One region of the Caballeronia sp. AZ7_KS35 genome, then DNA from elsewhere that is predicted to be linked to it. Evidence: riboswitches for the same ligand, from Rfam matches in the RefSeq annotation. Region 1 holds a riboswitch; the other holds the start of a gene.
What was found. Region 1 has a riboswitch for thiamine pyrophosphate ahead of NCT05_RS15265 (FAD-dependent oxidoreductase). Riboswitches for the same ligand answer to the same signal wherever they lie in the genome.

Region 1 (10,127 bases):
GGAAGAAGCAAGAATTTTTTCATCACGGACCCTGCAAAAGTAGATGCTCCGGTTTGAGCGCGCCGCCCGATTCGAGTTCAGGCGACGCGGCATCCAAAGCGTAAGAAATATCGTTAGATATGTTACCGCGCGTTAGCGACAGGCCGCTCAACGCAAGCGGAATGAAGGGAAACCCGGCGGCGCGCGCGGCGGAACATACTGGTTGCCCGGCACGGTGTTGGCGCTACCGCTCGCCGGTGCGGGTGCCGCCGCCGTACCCGAAGCCGCCGATGCGGCCGCGGCAGGCGCCGCCGTCGCCGATGCGCCTTCCGTGCCTTCATCGCCGTAATTCGGCAGCGGCGCTTCGCCGTAGTCCGGCATGCTGCCGTCGCCGCCCGAAATCAGATACTGACGACGCTGCAAGTATGCGTTTCGGACGAACGAATACTTGTCGAGCGCGGCATCGGCGAGCACGTCGGTCGCCCCCAGAAGATTCGCGCGCACGTTGACGAGGTTCACGCCATAGAGCGCCCAGCTCACCGAATCCGGGCTCACGTAGGTGAGCGGATTGCCGAAATAGTCGACCACGAGTCCGGCGGAATCTCGCACCGTGCTCGGCCCGAGCAGCGGCAGCACCACGTACGGACCGGACGGCACGCCATAGTGGCCGAGCGTCAGCCCGAAATCGCCGGAATGCTTCGGCAGCCGCGCGATGGTCGCGACGTCGAACAGGCCGCCGACGCCGAACAGCGTGTTGATCGCGACGCGCATGATGTCCGACACGCCGTCCGCAATTTTCAGTTGCGCCAGATTGTTCGCGGCGATGTACACGTCGCCGATATTCGAGAAGAAGTTGGTCACGCTGTTGCGCACCGGCTCCGGTACGAGCCACACGTAACCCTTCGCCACCGGCTTCACCGCGTACTGATCAACAGTGTCGTTGATCGTGAACATCGTCCGGTTATAGCTCTCGAATGGGTCCCCTTTGGTCGGCGTCGTCACCGTCGCGCAACCGGTGAGCGCAACGACGCCCGCCACCATGATTGCGCGCCGCATCCCAATCGCCTGCATGTTCTTCTCCTTATTGAGCGGCGGCCGATGCGGCGCTCGCACCTGCCGCACCTGCCGCGCCCGCCGCACCCGATGCGCCCATCGCGCTCGCCGCGCCCGGGAAAGCCGGCGCGGGTGCGGGCTCGGGCACAGCCGGCGCCCCCGACGATTTCGAGGCGCCCGAATCCGCCGCCTTGTTGTAGAGGAACTGGCCGATCAGGTTTTCGAGCACCACGGCCGATTGCGTCATCGTGATGGTGTCGCCGTTCTTGAGCATCTGATCGTCGCCGCCCGGCTCGAGGCCGATGTATTGCTCGCCGAGCAAGCCGGAAGTCAGGATCTTCGCGGACGAATCCTTCGGAAACTGATACTGCTTGTCGATATCGATCGTTACCACGGCCTGATACGTGTTCGCATCGAAGCCGATGCTGCCGACGCGCCCGACCGTCACGCCCGCGCTCTTCACGGGCGCGCGCGCCTTCAGTCCGCCGATGTTGTCGAACTTCAGTTTCACCGCGTAGGTTTGCTGGAACGACAGGGAGCTCATGTTGCCCGCCTTCAGCGCGAGAAAGAGCAGCGCCACGAAACCGAGCACCACGAAGAGGCCGACCCAAAAGTCGAGAGCAGTCTTTTTCATCGTCTTCCCAAAGAGAATCTTTTCGCAGATGGCGCGTGACGGTCTGTGCCCTTCACAACGCCTGCGCCTCGTGCGGCGCCTGCGCTTGGTTCATTAGCTGAACATCAGTGCGGTGAGCAGGAAATCGAGCCCGAGCACGGCGAGCGACGCATATACGACCGTTTTCGTCGTCGCGCGCGACACGCCTTCGGGCGTTGGCCGTGCTTCGTAGCCCTGGAACAACGCGATGAACGTCACCGCGAAGCCGAACACGATGCTCTTGATGACGCCGTTCCCGACATCACGCCACACGTCCACGCCGCCTTGCATCTGCGACCAGAACGCGCCCGGATCGACGCCGATCAGCATCACGCCGACGACATAGCCGCCGATGATGCCGACCGCGCTGAAAATGGCCGCCAGCACCGGCATGGCGACGATGCCCGCCCACATGCGCGGCGCGACGACCACCTTGAGCGGATCGACCGCCATCATTTCCATTGCGGTGAGTTGCTCGCCGGCTTTCATCAAGCCGATTTCGGCGGTCAGCGACGTGCCCGCGCGCCCCGCGAACAGTAGCGCCGTGACGACCGGCCCGAGCTCGCGCACGAGCGAGAGCGCCACCAGAAGCCCGAGCGCCTGTTCCGAACCGTAGCGGCTCAGCGTGTAATAGCCCTGCAAGCCGAGCACGAAGCCGACGAACAAACCCGACACCGCGATGATGACGAGCGAATAATTGCCGACGAAGTGGATCTGTTTCGTGACGAGGCGCGGGCGGCGCAACAGCGGAAAAAATTCGACCACGAGGCGCAGGAACATGCGCGTTGCGTAGCCTGCGGTGCCGAAACCGTCGAGCACCCAGCGTCCGAGCGCGCTGATCATGCCTGCCCTCCGATGCCGAAATCTGCGGCGAGCGGCGTGCTCGCATAGTGGAACTTGAATGGGCCGTCGGGCGTGCCGTCGATGAACTGGCGCACGGTCGGATCCTGCGATGCGCGCAGTTGCGCCGGCGTGCCTTCGGCGTGAATGCCGCCGTTCGCGATGAAATACACGTAGTCCGCGATCGCGAAGGATTCCGGTACGTCGTGCGTAACGAGAATGGACGTTGCGCCGAGCGCGTCGTTGATCGTGCGGATGAGTTGCGCCGTGATGCCGAGCGAAATGGGATCGAGGCCGGCGAACGGCTCGTCGTACATCATCAACTGGGGATCGAGCGCGATTGCGCGGGCGAGCGCCACGCGGCGCGCCATGCCGCCCGAAATCTCCGACGGCGCGAGATCGCGCGCGCCGCGCAGGCCGACCGCGTTCAGCTTCATCAGCACGAGATCGCGGATCAGCGCTTCCGGAAGGTCCGTGTGTTCGCGCAGCGGGAACGCGACGTTCTCGAACACCGTCTGGTCGGTGAACAACGCGCCGAACTGGAACAGCATGCCCATCTTCCGGCGCAGCGCGTACAGACCGTCGCGCGTCTGGGCACCGACGTCCTGTCCGTCGAACATGACTTTGCCGCGACTCGCCTTCACGAGACCGCCGACCAGACGCAAGGTCGTGGTTTTGCCGCAGCCTGAGCCGCCCATGACCGCGACCACCTGCCCACGCGTGAATCGCATGTTCAGGTTCGACAGGACGAGCCGGTCGCCGTAGCCGAAGTCGACGTCGCGTAGCTCTAGCAGAGTCTCGGAGAAAGCAGGCACTGGGTAAGAGATTCCGTTGGCGCAAGAGGCCGAATTATAGGGCCTGCGCGCAATCGGTGCTTTGCCTAGGCGTGTATCCCCTTGCTTTTGGAACTTTTCACCGTTGACCTGCGAACATTTTTTGCAGTGACAAAACCGCCGCGGCTGTGTCCGGTGCCTCGGTGACCGCGCGCACGACCGCCGCGCTGCGCACGCCGGTTTCCAGCACGCCCGGCATCGCCTTGGCGTCGATTCCACCAATGGCGACAAGCGGCACCCGACCCGACAGCAGTTGCACGTAGCGCGACAGGCGCGCCAATCCTTGTGGCTTGGTCGGCATGACTTTCGTCGTGGTCGGGAAGACGGCGCCGAGCGCAAGGTAGCTCGGCTTGAAGTGCAGCGCGCGCAACATCTCGTAATAGCCGTGCGTCGACAGACCGAGCCGCACGCCGGCTTTCGCGATGGCGCTCAGGTCGGCCGTCTGCACGTCTTCCTGTCCGAGGTGCACGCCGTACGCGCCCGCCGCAATCGCCTCGCGCCAATGATCGTTGATGAAAACCTGTGCGTCATGCCGACGTCCCGCCTCGACCGAGCGCGAGATTTCGCGCTGCAAGTCGGCGGCGTCGGCGGTTTTGCGGCGCAGTTGCGTCGTGCGGACGCCGAGACCGAGCACGCGCTCGACCCAGTCGGCGCTCGGCAGCACCGGATACAGGCCGAGCCGATCGGGGCACGCCGGGAATCCGCCTTCGGGCGCGGCGGGCAGATCGGCGACGCGCGGAAACGTCGCGAATTCGACGGGCCACGCGTCGTCCTTGTTCTCATCGCCCGCGCGCCAGGCGAGCGCGAGCGTCAGCGCGTCGTGCGGCTCGAAGTTGCAGTCGAGGAAAGCGGCGAGCGCGGACAGCCAATCATCCGACCATTCGCCTTCGAGCGCGAAACGCTCGTCGCCACGACGCAGCGTGACGCGATCGCCATGCGCTTCGAGGATTGCCGCGGCGCCGTTCGCGGCCACATCGTGCGGCTCGTTGAACACGATGATGTCGCTCGCCTGCGGCGATTCCGGCGCGGTCAGGCAGATGCGCCAGCGCGTTTCCGCCGTCGGCCATTCGCCGAGACGCGCGCGAATCCGCTCGGCGACTTCAGTCAGCTCGTCCGCCGGCGGCCAGAACACTTCACGATTCAACAAGCTCATGCCGCGCCTCCGTCCTGATGCCAGAACGGCATGCCGACGACCGGCGTGCTCGCCTGCGCGCTGTCGCGCTCGGCCATGGGGCCCGCGAGGAACGCGGTGCGCCCCGCTTCGACGCCGAGCGCGAACGCGCGCGCCATCTGCGGCGGGAAGGTTGCCTGCGAGACGGCCGTGTTGAGCAGCACGCCATCGAAGCCCCATTCCATCACCTGACACGCATGCGACGGCACGCCGAGACCGGCATCGACGATCAGCGGCACATCCGGCAGACGCTCGCGCAAGGTGCGCAGCCCGTATGGATTCGTCACGCCCTTGCCCGTGCCGATGGGCGCGCCCCACGGCATCAGCGCTTCGCAGCCGGCATCGAGCAGACGCCGGCCGATGACGAGATCTTCCGTGCAGTAAGGCAGCACCTTGAAGCCATCGCGGATCAGCTTGGCCGCCGCTTCGACGAGGCCGATCGGATCGGGCTGCAGCGTGTAGTCGTCGCCGATCAATTCCAGTTTGATCCACGGCGTCTCGAACACTTCGCGCGCCATGTGCGCGGTCGTCAGCACCTCGTCGACGCTCTGGCAGCCCGCCGTGTTCGGCAAAAGCGCGACGCCGTGGCGCTTGAGCACATCGAAGAAGCCGGCTTCCCCGGTCTCCGACTGACGGCGCAGCGCGACCGTGACCATGCCCGGCCGAGCGGCGTCGATGGAGTCGGAAAGCGATTGCAGCGACGGATAACGCGACGTGCCGAGCAGCACGCGGCTCGGAAACGTCTCGCCGTAGAGCGTGAGGACGTCGGCGGTGGAAATGGTCATGGTTCGATCCTTCGGTTCGGAGTTCAGCCGCCCGCGACGGGCGACACGACGTCGAGCTTGTCGCCTGCGACGAGCGTTTTCGTGGCGTGTTCGCCGCGCGCGACGAACTGGCCGTTCAGCGCGACCGCGAACGGCGGTTTCGCGCCGAACGCGGCGAGCGCGTCGGTGACGGTGGTGGCGTCGGGCAAATCGAAGACGCGCTGATTGATGTGGATGTTCATGGTTGTTTCCTGATGACTAGAGCGCTGGCGCAACCGCGAACTCGCCGTGCAGCAGTTCGGGCCAGCGCGCGGCGCTGCGGAAATCGGAGAAGGCCTCGGCATCGGCGATATCGCCGGAAGCGAGCGCGTCGGCGAGACGGCACGCGGCATCCGCGACTTCGGGCGCGATCATGAAGCCGTGCCGGTACAAGCCGTTCACGCGCAAGGTCCGCGCCCCGTCCCAGACGATCGCCGGCCGGTGATCCGGCAAGGTCGGCCGGCAATGCGAGTTCAGTTCGAGGATGCGCGCCTCGCCGAAACCCGGATGCACCGCGAACGCGGCGCTCAGCAGCTCGAGCGCCGAACGTACGCTCACGGGCGACATGTCCTCGCCCTCGACTTCCGTCGCGCCGATCACGTAGAGATCGTTCTCCTTCGGCGCGATGTAGAGCGGATAGCGCGGATGCAAGAGCCGCACCGGCCGCGTCAGCCCGATGCCCGGCGCGTGCACGCGCGCGACCTCGCCGCGAATGCCGCGCAGCGCGGGCCACGCGGGCTTGCCGCCGAGGCCGCGGCAATCGATGATCCAGCGCGCGTCGGGCATCGCATCGACGGCGGTGTTCCAGTGCGTACGCACGCCGCGCTCGGCAAGTCCGGCGGCGAGTGCGCCAAGCGCCTGACGGTTGTCCAGTTGGCCTTCGTTCGGCAGCAGCCAGCCCTGCGCGAAGCGCGTTCCGAGCGCCGGTTCGGCTTGCGCGACTTGCGCGCCCGCGAGCTTGACGAAGCCGCCGTCGAGCAGATCGGCGGGCGAATTGGCCTTGAGACGGCGTTCGAAGAGCGGCGCTTCGGCGCGATCCGCGCCGTGCCAGACGACGAGCGTGCCGTTGCGCTGAAAGAAAACCGGCTCGGGCAATTGCGCGATGAGTTCAGGCCAGCGTTCGAGCGATGCCGCCCCCAGCCCGACGACGAGCGGCTCCGCGCTCGCCGCTTCCGCGAGCGGCGCGAGCATGGCGGCGGCGACCCACGCGGCCGACTGCGTGCCGGCGGCGTCGCCGCGTTCGTAAAGCGCGACGTCGTGACCCGCGCCCGCGAGTTGCCAGGCGACGAGCCGTCCGACGAGCCCGCCGCCGACGACGGCGAAATCCGGCCGGCGCGCGGCGCCCTGATCGATTCTGTTCATCAATTCGATGTCTCCATACGCGTAACGCTGCGCTGCACGATGGAGACGAAAGACGCGATCCCGATCGTGCTGGCGCGGCGCCACATCACGAGGACGAAATCAGCGGGAGAGACCGGCTCGGCAGCGCATGAAGCGCGCCGGGCGCGAAGAAAGGACTGGAAGAGACTGGAGGAATGGCGCGAGGCTCGCGCGGTCTCCGGAAACTTCCCTCGCCGGTATTACCCGGATCGGGTGCAAAGGGTCTCTCTCAGCCTCGCCGCGCTGCCGACCGTTCCGGCCGCCGATGCACGCGAAGCACCCCTGTTTCGTCGAGGGTCATTAAAACATGAAAGGCGAAGGCGCTGCAAACCGGGATTCCCCGCCTTTTATCGTGCGCGGCGGCACTCTGGCACAATGCCGCGAACATGGTTCGCAGGACGATCGCCCGAAATTAAGTGAGCGTTAAGCGAACCCCGGAACAATCTGCGGAGCCGGAAAACGCCGCGCGCGGCCCGGCCGCGGACGTAACAATCGGGCGCCACGAGGCGCATCAGCAGGAAGCTCATGACCAACACCCATACCGATAGCACGCAGCAGAAGGCCGACGAAGTCTCGGCGTGGAGCCTCATCAAGCCCTATTGGGTGTCGGAGGAGCGCGGCTTCGCGTGGGGCCTTCTCGTCGCGATCATCGCGATCAACATGACCGTTGTGTGGATCAACGTCCGGCTCAACAGCTGGAACGCCGACTTCTACAACGCGCTGCAGAACAAGAACGTCAAGGACTTTCCGCATCTGCTGCTGATCTTCACGGGCCTCGCGTTCGCGTACATCCTGCTCGCGGTGTACGGTCGATATCTGCGGCAGATGCTCGCGTTTCGCTGGCGTCAATGGCTCACCAACCGCTTTCTGGAACAATGGCTCGGTGACAAGGCGTTCTACCGCATCGAGCGCGACCGCCTCGCCGACAACCCCGACCAGCGTATTTCCGACGACCTGCAATCCTTCGCCACCACCACGCTTTCGCTCTCGCTCGATCTGCTTTCGACGCTCGTCACGCTCGTCACTTTCATCACGATTCTCTGGACCATCGCGGGCGCGCTGACCTTCTCGCTCGGCGGCACGCCGATCACGATTCCGGGCTACATGGTCTGGGCCGCCGCGCTCTACGCGATTCTCGGCTCGCTGATCATCCAGAAGGTCGGGCATCCGCTCGTGTCGATCAACTATCAGCAGCAGAAGGTCGAGGCCGATTTCCGTTTCGGCCTGATCCGCGTGCGCGAGAACGCCGAACAGATTGCGTTTTATGACGGCATCGCGACCGAAACGGCGAACGCAAAGACCATCTTCCAGCGCATTCGCGACAACTGGTGGATGATCATGAAGTACACGAAGCGCATGACCTTCGTGCTGTCGTTCTACGGGCAGATCGCGATCATTTTCCCGATCATGGTCGCCGCGCCGCGCTACTTCGCGGGCGCGTTTTCGTTTGGCGTGCTGATGCAGATTTCATCGGCGTTCGGCACGGTCAGCGATTCGTTTTCGTGGTTCATCAACAGTTATTCGACGTTGGTCGAATGGCGCGCGACCGTGAATCGTCTGCGCGAATTCAAGCGCGTAATGCGCTCGACGCATATCCGCGAAGAAACGTCGCCGGCGACGGAGCGCGGCGGCATCAACCTGCACTACACGAGCACGCCGTCGCTCACGACCAACGGGCTCATGCTCGCGCTGCCCAACGGCACGCCGCTTTCGCGCGTGGCGAACGTGTCGATCGAGCCGGGTTCGCGCTGGCTGGTCGTCGGTCCATCGGGCTCGGGCAAGAGCACGTTGATGCGCGCGCTCGCGGGTCTTTGGCCGTTCGGCGACGGCACGATCGACGCGCCCGTCGACGCGAAGATGATGTTCGTCCCGCAGATGAGTTATCTGCCGATCGGCACGTTGCGCGCGGCGCTTTCGTATCCGTCGGGGGGCGGAACGTTCAGCGTTGAAGAGTCGCGCGACGCGCTGCGTCTGTGCAATCTCGAGGCGTATGCGGATCGGCTGGAGGAAAGCGCGCATTGGGCGCGGAGTCTGTCGCCGGGCGAGCAGCAACGGCTTGCTGCCGCGCGCGTGCTGTTGCACAAGCCGGACTTCGTGTTCCTCGACGAAGCCACGAGCGCGCTCGACGCCGAGAACGAGCTGCATATCTACAACATGCTGGTCGAGCGGCTGCCGAAGGCGGCGATTGTGAGCGTGGCGCATCGCGAGTCGGTCGCGATGTTCCATGATTACAAGATCGAGATCGAGAGGGCGATGGCGGAGGTTTGACCCGTCCGCGCTCAAAAGCAAAAGGCCACGCGATCGCGTGGCCTTTTTGCATGAAGCGTCGAGCGACGCTTACCGCGGCAACTCGCTCGATCCCATCAGATACGCATCCACCGATCGTGCGCACTGACGTCCTTCGCGAATCGCCCAGACGACCAGCGACTGCCCGCGACGCATATCGCCGGCGGTGAAGACTTTATCGACCGACGTGTAATACGCCTTGTCGCCTTCGGTCGCGGCGCGCACGTTGCCGCGCGCATCCTTCTCGACGCCGAACGCATCCAGCACCGGCGACACCGGCTGCGTGAAGCCCATCGCGAGCAGCACGAGATCGGCCTTCATCTCGAACTCGGAACCCGGCACTTCCTGCATCTTGCCGCCCTTCCACTCGACGCGCACGGCGATCAGCTTCTCGACCTTGCCGTTCTTGCCTTCGAAGCGCTTCGTCGCAACCGACCAGTCGCGCTCGCAACCTTCTTCATGCGACGACGACGTACGCAGCTTGATCGGCCAGTACGGCCACACGAGCGGCTTGTTCTCTTCCTCGGGCGGCTGCGCGAGCAGTTCGAACTGCGTCACGCTCTTCGCGCCATGACGATTCGACGTGCCCACGCAATCCGAACCCGTATCGCCGCCGCCGATCACGACGACATGCTTGCCCTTCGCGAGCAGTTGATCCGGCAGCTTGTCGCCCGCGTTGACCTTGTTCTGCTGCGGCAGGAATTCCATCGCGTAGTAGATGCCTTCGAGCTCGCGCCCCGGCACCGGCAGATCGCGCGGCGTTTCCGAGCCGCCCGCGATCACGACCGCGTCGAACTGTTCCTTCAGCTCGTCGGGCGTGATGGTTTCCTTCGCCGTATTCGCGATGTATTCCGGCAGCGCATCCTTGCCGATGAACACGTTCGTGCGGAACGACACGCCTTCCGCCTCCATCTGACGCATGCGGCGATCGATCAGCCACTTCTCCAGCTTGAAATCGGGGATGCCGTAACGCAGCAGACCGCCGATGCGATCGTTCTTCTCGAACACGACGACTTCATGGCCCGCGCGTCCGAGTTGCTGCGCGGCCGCGAGACCCGCGGGCCCCGAACCGACGACGGCGACCTTCTTGCCCGTCTTGTGCTTCGGCGGTTGCGGCACGACCCAGCCTT
Region 2 (10,127 bases), on a different contig from region 1:
CACCTGGCGTATCGCGGCGCGGCGATCAGTGTCCGCGGCCGCCGCCTCCGCCGCCATGCCAACTGCCGCCGCCGCCGTGCCAGCCGCCGCCCCCATGCCACCCGCCGCCGCCGTGCCATCCGCCACCGTGGTAGCCGCCGCGATAGCCATGTCCCCAGCAGCATCCGCTGCCGCCCCAGTAGCCGAAGCTGAACGAAACCGCCGGATAACCGTAGCCGTAGCCGTAGTACGCCGGATAGCCGTAGTACGGGTAAGCCGCATACGGCGGGTAATACGGATAGGGATACGTCCGGTAGTAGTCGGAGTACGACGAGCCGACGGCGTATTCGTACTGTGGCGGCAAGGTCGCGGATGACGTCGGCGTGGCCGCCGTGCCGGACGCGGGCAACGCAAATTCCCGCTGCGTGTAGGTCGCGCCGACGACAGGCGCGGGCGGATAAGCTGGATAAGCCGGATAACCGTAAGGGTAATAACATCCGCCGAGAAGAAGCCCGGCGGCGAGCGCTGCGGCGGCCGTCCTGGGTCCGGACATGCTGCGGGCGGAAATCATGGCACTGCTCCTTGCGTTACGGCTTGCGGGACGTGGGATCGAATGAAATTGGCCCCTTAAGAAGCAGCTTAGTCGAACGACAACCGGGAGGCGCGCCGCGTGATGTGAAAAAGCATTGCGGCGCGCCTTTATGTAACAGAAATGAAACAGCGGGTCGTTGATGGCGGCGAAACGCGTCCGTTGCGTCGTAGGACGATGTTCGCGCTACTTCCCGACCTGATTGCCGATAATCCCGCCGACCGCCGCGCCGCCGAGCGTCGAAAGCGCGCTGCCGCCGATCACCGCGCCGCCCGCCGCACCGACGCCGGCGCCGATAGCCGTATCCCGTTGACGCGTGGTCATGTCGCCGCAAGCGGTCAGTCCTCCCAGAAACCCAACAATCATTGCAGCGGCGCCGATCTGTTTGATGATTTTCATGTCGACTCTCCAATTCGAAGATGAGATGAATCGGCTGCGGCTCGGCCGCATTTGCGCCGGTTCACGCACTCGACCAGCAGAAAAGATGCCCGAATCGTCGGATGAACCGCTCATTCAGGCCCGACAAGGCTTTGCGCCCGGCGCACACATAAAAAACGGCCTGCCGCACGCGCTGTGCGACAGGCCGTTGTCAGCGAGTCAGAAGCTTCAGGTCGGCTGATAGATTTCCGAGCCCTTTTTCACGAACTCGATCGCCTTCGTCTCCATGCCCTTGGCGAGCGCCTCGCTTTCGCTGACACCTTGCTTCGCCGCGAAATCGCGCACGTCCTGCGTGATCTTCATCGAGCAGAAGTGCGGGCCGCACATCGAGCAGAAATGCGCGACCTTCGCGGAATCCTTCGGCAGCGTTTCGTCGTGGAATTCGCGCGCCTTGTCCGGATCGAGACCGAGATTGAACTGGTCTTCCCAGCGGAATTCGAAGCGTGCCTTCGACAGCGCGTTGTCCCGCACCTGCGCGCCCGGATGACCCTTCGCGAGATCGGCCGCGTGCGCCGCGAGCTTGTACGTGATGATGCCTTCCTTCACGTCGTCCTTGTTCGGCAGCCCCAGGTGTTCCTTGGGCGTGACGTAGCAGAGCATCGCGGTGCCGAACCAGCCGATCATCGCAGCGCCGATGCCCGACGTGATGTGGTCGTAACCCGGCGCGATGTCGGTCGTTAGCGGCCCGAGCGTGTAGAAGGGCGCTTCGTCGCACCATTCCAGTTGCAGGTCCATGTTTTCCTTGATGAGCTGCATCGGAACGTGGCCGGGGCCTTCGATCATCACCTGCACGTCGTGCTTCCACGCGATCTGCGTCAGTTCGCCGAGCGTCTTCAGTTCGCCGAGCTGGGCTTCGTCATTGGCGTCGTAGATCGAGCCGGGGCGCAGGCCGTCGCCGAGGGAGAACGAGACATCGTATTGCTTCATGATTTCGCAGATGTCTTCGAAGTGCTCGTAAATGAAGCTTTCCTTGTGATGCGCGAGGCACCACTTCGCCATGATCGAGCCGCCGCGCGACACGATGCCCGTCATGCGGTTCGCGGTCAGCGGCACGTATTGCAGGCGCACGCCGGCGTGAATCGTGAAGTAATCGACGCCTTGCTCCGCCTGCTCGATGAGCGTGTCGCGGAAGATTTCCCACGTCAGGTCTTCGGCCTTGCCGTTCACCTTTTCGAGCGCCTGATAGATCGGCACCGTGCCGATCGGCACCGGCGAATTGCGGATGATCCACTCGCGCGTTTCGTGGATGTGCTTGCCGGTCGACAGATCCATGACCGTGTCGCCGCCCCAGCGAATTGCCCACGTCATCTTGTCGACTTCCTCGCCGATCGACGACGTGACCGCCGAATTGCCGATGTTCGCGTTGATCTTCACGAGGAAGTTGCGGCCGATAATCATCGGCTCGCTTTCCGGGTGATTGATGTTCGCGGGGATGATCGCGCGGCCGCGCGCCACTTCCTCGCGCACGAATTCAGGCGTGATTTCCTTCGCCGCGTCCTTGCCGAACGCCGCCGCGCCGAAGGCTTGTCCGGCGTGCTGGCGGCCCATCATCTTCGCGAGCTTTTCGCCGTTGGGGCCGCTCGTGCGCAGGCTTTCGAGATACTCCGCGCGACGCTGGTTCTCGCGAATCGCGATGTACTCCATCTCCGGCGTGATGATGCCTTGGCGCGCGTAGTGCATCTGCGAGACGTTCTTGCCGGCGAGCGCGCGGCGCGGATGACGGTGCAAACCCGGAAAGCGCAGTTCGGCCGTTTTCGGATCGGCGGCGCGCTCGCGGCCGAACTCGCTCGACAGGCCGCTCAGTTCCTCGGTGTCGCCGCGCTTTTCGATCCACGCGCCGCGCAGCGCGGGCAGACCGCTGCGAATGTCGATCTGCGCGTCGGGATCGGTGTACGGGCCCGACGTGTCGTACACGTAGACGGGCGGATTCTTCTCGCCGCCGAAGCCGTCGGGCGTGTCGGATTGCGTGATCTCGCGCATCGGCACGCGGATGTCGGGCGTCGAACCTTCGACATAGACCTTGCGCGAGTTCGGCAGCGGCGCGATGGCGGCGGCATCGACGACGGCGTTTTCCGAGAGGAACTTCGGGTTGGCATTCATGTGCTTGATCTCCTAAGGGACGATTTTTTTCAGCACGAGCGATGTCGTAGCTCGTGGTGACTCAGGAGCTAAACAGGGAGGAACGAGATGGAAAGGTACGGGTCCGGTTGAAGTGGCGTGGACTGCGGCCTATGGAACCCGAACGCTTCCCTGCGCTGGCATTATCCAGATCAGGTTCAAAGGGTATTTCTCACCCACGCCACACGAAGCGCTTCGTCGATGAAACCGCACGAAACCGCGATGTGCAACGCAGGACCCCCGCGTTAGCAGCCGACACGTTACACCGCGGCGTGGCGTCTTGGCAACCATCCCGAAAATGAGCCGATGGATGCGAGCGCTTACTGCATAATGTCGGGCGCCGCGGATTTCCGGGTTTTCCCGAAGGTCGCGCGGTCCTTCCTCGCGCCATTCCCCTTTGCTTTACGCCATGTCGTTCTGTCTGGTTTTGCCCGTTTTTCTCCGGCGCGCAGCCGTCGCCGCGGAGTGATGCATGTCCGCTCTGCCTCCGCCGCGCCTGCCGTTCAGCTTCCCTGACCGTTTTCCGTTTCGCGCGCCGCGCTCTTTCAAGGGGCAGGTCGCGCTTGCGCTGACGGTCGTCTATCTCGTTTGGGGATCGACGTATCTCGGCATCCATCTCGCGCTCGAATCTTTTCCGCCGTTGATGCTCGGCGGGCTGCGCAATCTGTTCGCGGGCATCGGGCTATTCTTGATCGCGGTGCATCGCAAGTCGGTGTGGCCCAGCGCGCGGGAAGTGCGCAACGCGGCGATCGTCGGCACGTTGCTGGAAGGTCTGTCGAGCGGGATGATGGCTTACGGCATGCGGACCGTGGGGACCGGCACGGCCGCCGTGATGGTCGCGACGGTGCCGCTTTTCGCGACGATCTTCACCGCGCTCAGCGGACGCGGCGTCGCGAAAGGCGAGTGGTTCGCGGTGGCGCTGGGTCTGCTCGGGATCGTGCTGCTGAATCACGGCGATCCCTCGCCGAGTTCGACGGTCGGCACGCTGGCGATTCTGTGCGCCGCGATCTTCTGGGCGGGCGGCGCGCATCTGGCGACGCGCCTGCCGCAGCCTTCCGATTTGCTGATGTCGACGGCGCTGCAGATCGGTTTGGGCGGATTGATCGCGACGGCGATCGCGTTCGCATCGGGCGAGCGGTTGGCGAGCGTCGGCGTCGGCGCGGGGTTCTCGTTTTTGTATCTCGTCGTGATCGGTTCGATGGCCGCTTATGTCGCGTATAACTTTCTGATCCGCAATACGAGCACGATTGTCGCGACGAGTTGTCTTTATGTGAATCCGGTGGTGGCGGTTGGTTTGGGCGCGCTGCTGCTCGGGGAAATCGTCACGCAGTGGACCGTGATTGCGACCGTTGTGATTCTGCTTTCCGTTGGGCTGTCGTTCTGGTTTGATCAGCGGCGGCGGGGACTTCTCTGAACGCACCATCCTTGTAAAAACCGCTTCTCGTCACGCGGCGACGCTGCATTGATCGATGCAGCACCGCGCGGGGTCTTCGCGCATCCCGAGCAATTCCACTAACGAATCCGAAACCCTTTCCGGACGGGCCTCAGCGGCCGATACACGCCATCGTCGCACCGTCTCGGGGCATGCTCATTGCTCAACGCATGCGCCACTTCGACGGCAAATCTGATCGGTCGAAATGGCAAGAGGGAAACCCGAATCGGGCCCGGCGAGCGAGCGCGCAAAGTCCTGCGGATGCCTAATCGTCCGGACCCGGATGACGATGTGGCCGATCAAATCAAATCAAAACAAAGGAAGGTGAAACCATGAAGCTCATCCGCACCGCTGCCGCGCTTGCCGCCGTCGCCGCTTTGCTCTCCGCTTGCGGCGGAAGCTCCGATGACGTCGGCAAGGAAATCGGCGTCACTCAGCCGCAAGTCCATTTCATCCACGCGATCCCGAGCGGCCCGAACGTCGACTTCTACGACAACAGCAAGATCCTGCAGCCGAATCTCGCGTACAAGGCGGTGACGAACTTCGCGAACATCGACACGGGCCAGCACAACTTTTCCTACGCCGCCGTCAACACGACGACGCAACTCGCGACCGACACGACCATCTCGAACGCGGCGAAAGGGCACGAATACACGGTGATCGCGCTGCCGGACGCGGGCTTCGTGCCGTCGATCGCGGTGATCGACGATCCGTTCGACAAGGGCCTGCTATCGAGCAGCGCACGCGTGCGCGCGTTCAACGCATCGACGAACGCGCCGAACCTCGACATCTATCTCGTCGCGCCGGGCACGAACATCTCGACCGTCAGCCCGACGATGGCGGGCGTGGCCTACAAGAACGCCGTACCGGCGACGACGCAAGACTCGATCTACGTCTCCGGCGGCACGTATCAACTGATCGCGACGCTGCCGGGCTCGAAGACGCCGGTCTATAAATCGGCGTCGTTCGATCTCGTCAACAACGCGGACTGGCTCGTGACGACGCTGCCTTCGGGAAATGCAGCCACGCAACTCGTGCCCGAGAAGATTCGCGTGCTCGTCGCGCAGGGCGGCAACACGCAGCAGCCGGCGCTCGAACTGCCCGACACGCAATAAGGCATGAACCGCACAGCCCGGCCGGAAGAATCGGCCGGGCTTTTTCGTATCGCGCGCAGCTACTTCGCAAGAACGATGTGCGTGGCCCGCTCCGTCGGAACGTGCTCGACCGTCCGATATCCCAAAGCGCGCAAATCCAGACCGTCGAAGAGCGATTCCCCTTGCCCGAGCGCCACCGGCGCGAAAGCGAGGTGGATTTCATCCACATGGCCGGCCTGAATGTATTGCTTGACCGTGGCCGCTCCGCCGCCGATCTTGATGTCCTTCGCGCCGGCCGCTTCGCGTGCCTTTTGCAGCGCGACCTCGATGCCGTCCGAGACGAAGTGAAACGTCGTCCCGCCTTGCATCCGAATCGGCGGACGCGGGTAATGGGTCAGCACGAAAGTCGGCGCATGATAGGGCGGATCCTCACCCCACCATCCTTTCCATTGTTCATCCGGCCATTCGCCGCGAATCGGCCCGAACATGTTGCGCCCGAGGATGAACGCGCCGAATCCGTCCATCGCGCGCCGGGCGAAGTCGTCATCGACACCGGTTTCGCCGTCGTCTTTTCCCTGCATCCGCCGAAACGTCTGCGTCGGGAAAAACCACTGAAAGAGCTCCGGGCCCCGCACCCCGAGCGGATGTTCCAGACTCTGAGCGGTTCCCGCGGCGAAGCCATCGAGCGAAACGCCGAACCCGGCTACTTTTACTTTGGCCATTCGTGTCTCCGTTTGCGCTGTGAATCCCGATGTCTGAAGCCAGGCATCATCGCTCAGGAAGGCATCGAGATGAGCGAACTCTATCGCAGCGAAGGGGATCTGGGTCATCGGCGTCATTGTGCAGAGAATGACGCGTGACCCGTGGGACGCCGCGAGCGGCCTGGACGACACACGAACGGCTCCAAAGACAAAAAAAATCCCGCCACGCGAAGGTGGCGGGAAGAGAGAGAACTACGTCAACGCTATGGAACGCCTGAGCGGGAACGCCGCAGCGAAGCGGCGCGCCTCGTGAATTACTTGTGCTGCTCCGCGGAGTTCGAGATGGCCTGGCCGCCCTTCGAGATGTCCTGACCGGCTCCCGAAACGGTGTTGCAGCCTGCGAGAGCCGCGCTGCCGGCGATGAGGAGTAGAGCGATGAGTCGAGTCATGTGTATTCCCCTTGGAGTTGAAATGCGTGACAGGAAAAACGGTTCGCGCATCGTGTGTGGTCGACGGGCGCCTGGCTGACGTCCTGTCTTACCGGTGTGATCAATCATAAAAAAGCGCATCGTTCGCGGATGTAGGCACGCATGCGATTCTGGTGTCGGCGTCGTCCGCATTTCGTGTCGGCGCCGTCCTACGTGGATGCCGCCACGACCGGCGCATCGGCGCTGCGCTCGCGCGGCATCGACACGCTGATCGCCGTGCCGCGCGGCGTCGCGCGCTCGATCTCGAAGCGTCCGCCGCGCGCCGACACGCGCTGCCGCATGCCGACGAGCCCATGCGTCTGCGTGCGCTTCAAATCCTGCGGCCGAATGCCGATGCCGTCGTCGGTGATCGAGAGCGACACGTTCGCTTCATCGACCGTCAGCGCCACGCGGATACGGCTCGCGTGCGCGTACTTCGCCGCGTTCGTGAGCGTCTCCTGCGCGACGCGGAAAAGCGCGATTTCGATCGCCTCGCCGAGCTTCACGTCCTCGCCCGGCAGATCGAATTCGACGTTCCAGCCGTTGCGCTGCGCGGCTTCATCGGCGAGCGAGCGCAGCGCCGTGACGAGACCGAAGTTGGCGAGCACCGTCGGGCGCATGTCCTCGATGATGCGGCGCTTCAACGCGATGCCCTGATCCAGATTGCCGAGCGCGCGCGCGAGTTTTTCGGCCATCGCGGGCTCGCTGTCCTTCAGCTTGCCGCGCACCCACGCGACATCCATCTTGCTCGCGGTGAGGATCGAGCCGAGTTCGTCGTGCAGTTCGCGCGCGAGCTCCGTCTTCTCGTTTTCGCTGACGGACTGCAAGTGCCACGCGAGCGCCTCGAGCTGACGCGTGCGCGCGAACACGAGCTGATCGAGCTCTTCCTGCTGCGTGATGAGCGCCTTCTGCACGCGCGCCTGCTTGTCGAGCTGAATGCCGAGATTACGAAACAGCAGGATGAATAGCACGATGTTGAGGGCGCACAACGCGCCCACGCACAGCGTCGAGATGCGCTGGTCGGCGCGGCTCGCGTCGAGCGCGTGTTGCGCGCGCTGCTCTTCGTTCAGGCGCAACAGCGACAGCGCCGCATCGAGCGTGGCGCTCGCGTCGGGTGGCGGCAGCGCACGCGTGGCATCGGGCGAATCGGCGATGCGCGCGGTGCCTTGCGCGATTTCATCGTCGGCGGCGGCGCGGATCTGCGCGAAGCTCGCGAGCGCGGTGTCGTCACCGATGCGCCGGTAATACGCATCGAGCCACGCCAGCGTGCGCCGCACGCGTCCGGCCGCGTCGCGGAAATGCGCCTGATACGCGTCGTCGGCCTGTAGCGCGAAGCCGCGTTCGTCGGCGGTGAGCGCGGCGATATCGGCGGCGAGCATCGAAAGCTGCGCGGTCGCGCCTTTCGCTTCGAGCGCGGTCTCGTATTCCGACGCGATCCGCATGCGCCCCGATTCCAGAATGATCAGCCCGCCGACCGTGATGACGATCGCCACCGTCATCGCGACCGCCCAGCTATAGCGGCGCATCCAGTCGTTGAAGCGCGTGGCGCGGCGCGCGATGCCTTCCGGCGCGGGCGGCGGCGTGTCCTCGGGCAAGATCGTCGTCGGTATCGCGGTGGGCGGTACGTGGCTCATGGCGTGGGTCGTCCGGCGTTTCACTTGGAGCAGCCGATTTGAAAGCAAGTGTCGGTGGATTCCCACAGCAAAAAAGGAGCCTGCCCGAATGCGCGGCGCGCATCGCGTGGCTACGATAGTTCCGTCATCCACTCCTACGGGGAACGATCATGCTGAAGTGGGCCTTGTTTTTCGCGATCGTAGCCGTGATCGCCGGCGTGCTGGGGTTCACCGGCGTCGCTGCCGGAGCGGCCGCCATCGCCAAGTTCCTGTTCGTGCTGTTCCTGATCCTGTGCGTCGCGTTTCTCGTGCTGGGCTTCGTCGTCACGAAAAAAGCGATCGATTAGCGGCGTTCCGGACGTATCGACAAAAGGTAATCAAAAACTCAGGAAGGAGGTCACATGCTTCATTACGCTGCAGTCTTCTTCGTCATCGCCCTCATCGCGGCCGTGTTCGGTTTCACGGGCATCGCGGCCGGCGCGGCGGAAATCGCGAAGATCCTTTTCTTCATTTTTCTCGTCGTGTTCGTGGTCACTTTGCTGCTCGGCGTGTTCCGAACGTGACGCCCGCTTAGCTAAAAGCCACGAGCCATCAAGCCGCGCGCGGGTTTCATCACCGTCGCGCGGTTTCTTCGACAGATCAGGCATGGTGTGTGCATCGGAGTATCGGATTGGATAGCAGGGCGCTATGGAAACCCTGGCGCCGAAGCCTGCTCCAGCGAACAACGTCAACTCACCTGTCAAAGAGGAGCGAACCAAATGTCCAAATCGTCTGCGGTAAACGCCGAGCCGAGCCAATCCACCGACGCCTTCGTTCTCGATGTCGAGAAGATCCGCGCCGATGCCCGGCAGCACATGGACGAAGGCGCGGTGACGACCGGCTACGGCGCCGATCGCGAGACCGTGCTGAAGCTGCTTAACGATTCGCTCGCCACGGAAATCGTCTGCACGCTGCGCTACAAGCGCCACTATTTCATGGCGAAGGGCATCCACTCGGAAGCCGTCGCACAGGAGTTTCTCGAGCACGCGAACGAGGAACAGCAGCACGCCGACACGCTCGCCGAGCGCATCGTGCAACTCGGCGGCGCGCCGAATTTCGCGCCCGACGGCCTCTCGTCGCGCTCGCATTCGCAGTACAGCGAAGGTAAGGATCTGATCGACATGATCCGCGAGAATCTGATCGCGGAGCGCATCGCAATCGACACGTATCGCGAGATCATCCGCTATCTCGGCGACAAGGACGTCACGACGCGTCGCATCTTCGAGGACATTCTCGCCGTCGAGGAAGAGCACGCCGACGACATGGCCGATCTGCTGGAAGGCCGCAACGGATGAGGACGAGGTCGCCGGGGACGCGTCGCGCGCCCGGCGCCCGCATGACATGGCCGATCCACTGGTAGCAGACCGTCCGGCAGCACGGACCACGCGAATGATTCGAGTCTTGATAGCCGACGACCACGCCATCGTGCGCAGCGGGTTCAGGCAGTTCGTCGCCGACGAACCCGACATGGAAGTCGGCGCGGAAGCCGCCACCGGCGACGAGGCCATCGCGCTCGTGCGCGCGCAGGCGTTCGATGTCGTGCTGCTCGACATCGCGATGCCCGACAAGAACGGCGTCGATACCTTGCGCGTCATCAAGCAGATCCGCCCGGAGCAGGGCGTGCTGATGCTTTCGGGCTTCCCCGAAAGCCAGTACG

Region 2: another riboswitch for thiamine pyrophosphate. It lies ahead of thiC (phosphomethylpyrimidine synthase ThiC); the one in region 1 lies ahead of NCT05_RS15265 (FAD-dependent oxidoreductase).

What each region holds. Positions count from the first base shown of each region.
Region 1 is NZ_JALQDV010000020.1:21,389-31,515, forward strand. Features, by position in the region: gene NCT05_RS15225 (MlaC/ttg2D family ABC transporter substrate-binding protein) at 1-23, opposite strand, end outside; gene NCT05_RS15230 (MlaA family lipoprotein) at 148-1,050, opposite strand; gene mlaD (outer membrane lipid asymmetry maintenance protein MlaD) at 1,061-1,666, opposite strand; gene mlaE (lipid asymmetry maintenance ABC transporter permease subunit MlaE) at 1,760-2,527, opposite strand; gene NCT05_RS15245 (ABC transporter ATP-binding protein) at 2,524-3,339, opposite strand; gene thiE (thiamine phosphate synthase) at 3,437-4,510, opposite strand; gene NCT05_RS15255 (thiazole synthase) at 4,507-5,313, opposite strand; gene thiS (sulfur carrier protein ThiS) at 5,337-5,534, opposite strand; gene NCT05_RS15265 (FAD-dependent oxidoreductase) at 5,551-6,693, opposite strand; TPP riboswitch at 6,881-7,005, opposite strand; gene NCT05_RS15270 (ABC transporter ATP-binding protein/permease) at 7,237-8,979, shown strand; gene NCT05_RS15275 (glutamate synthase subunit beta) at 9,049-10,127, opposite strand, start outside.
Region 2 is NZ_JALQDV010000002.1:32,145-42,271, forward strand. Features, by position in the region: gene NCT05_RS05735 (hypothetical protein) at 26-550, opposite strand; gene NCT05_RS05740 (YMGG-like glycine zipper-containing protein) at 755-934, opposite strand; gene thiC (phosphomethylpyrimidine synthase ThiC) at 1,175-3,106, opposite strand; TPP riboswitch at 3,236-3,376, opposite strand; gene NCT05_RS05750 (EamA family transporter) at 3,597-4,538, shown strand; gene NCT05_RS05755 (DUF4397 domain-containing protein) at 4,889-5,671, shown strand; gene NCT05_RS05760 (dihydrofolate reductase family protein) at 5,731-6,372, opposite strand; gene NCT05_RS05765 (entericidin A/B family lipoprotein) at 6,666-6,800, opposite strand; gene NCT05_RS05770 (sensor histidine kinase) at 6,989-8,452, opposite strand; gene NCT05_RS05775 (DUF1328 domain-containing protein) at 8,602-8,778, shown strand; gene NCT05_RS05780 (DUF1328 family protein) at 8,833-8,994, shown strand; gene NCT05_RS05785 (ferritin-like domain-containing protein) at 9,190-9,765, shown strand; gene NCT05_RS05790 (response regulator) at 9,860-10,127, shown strand, end outside.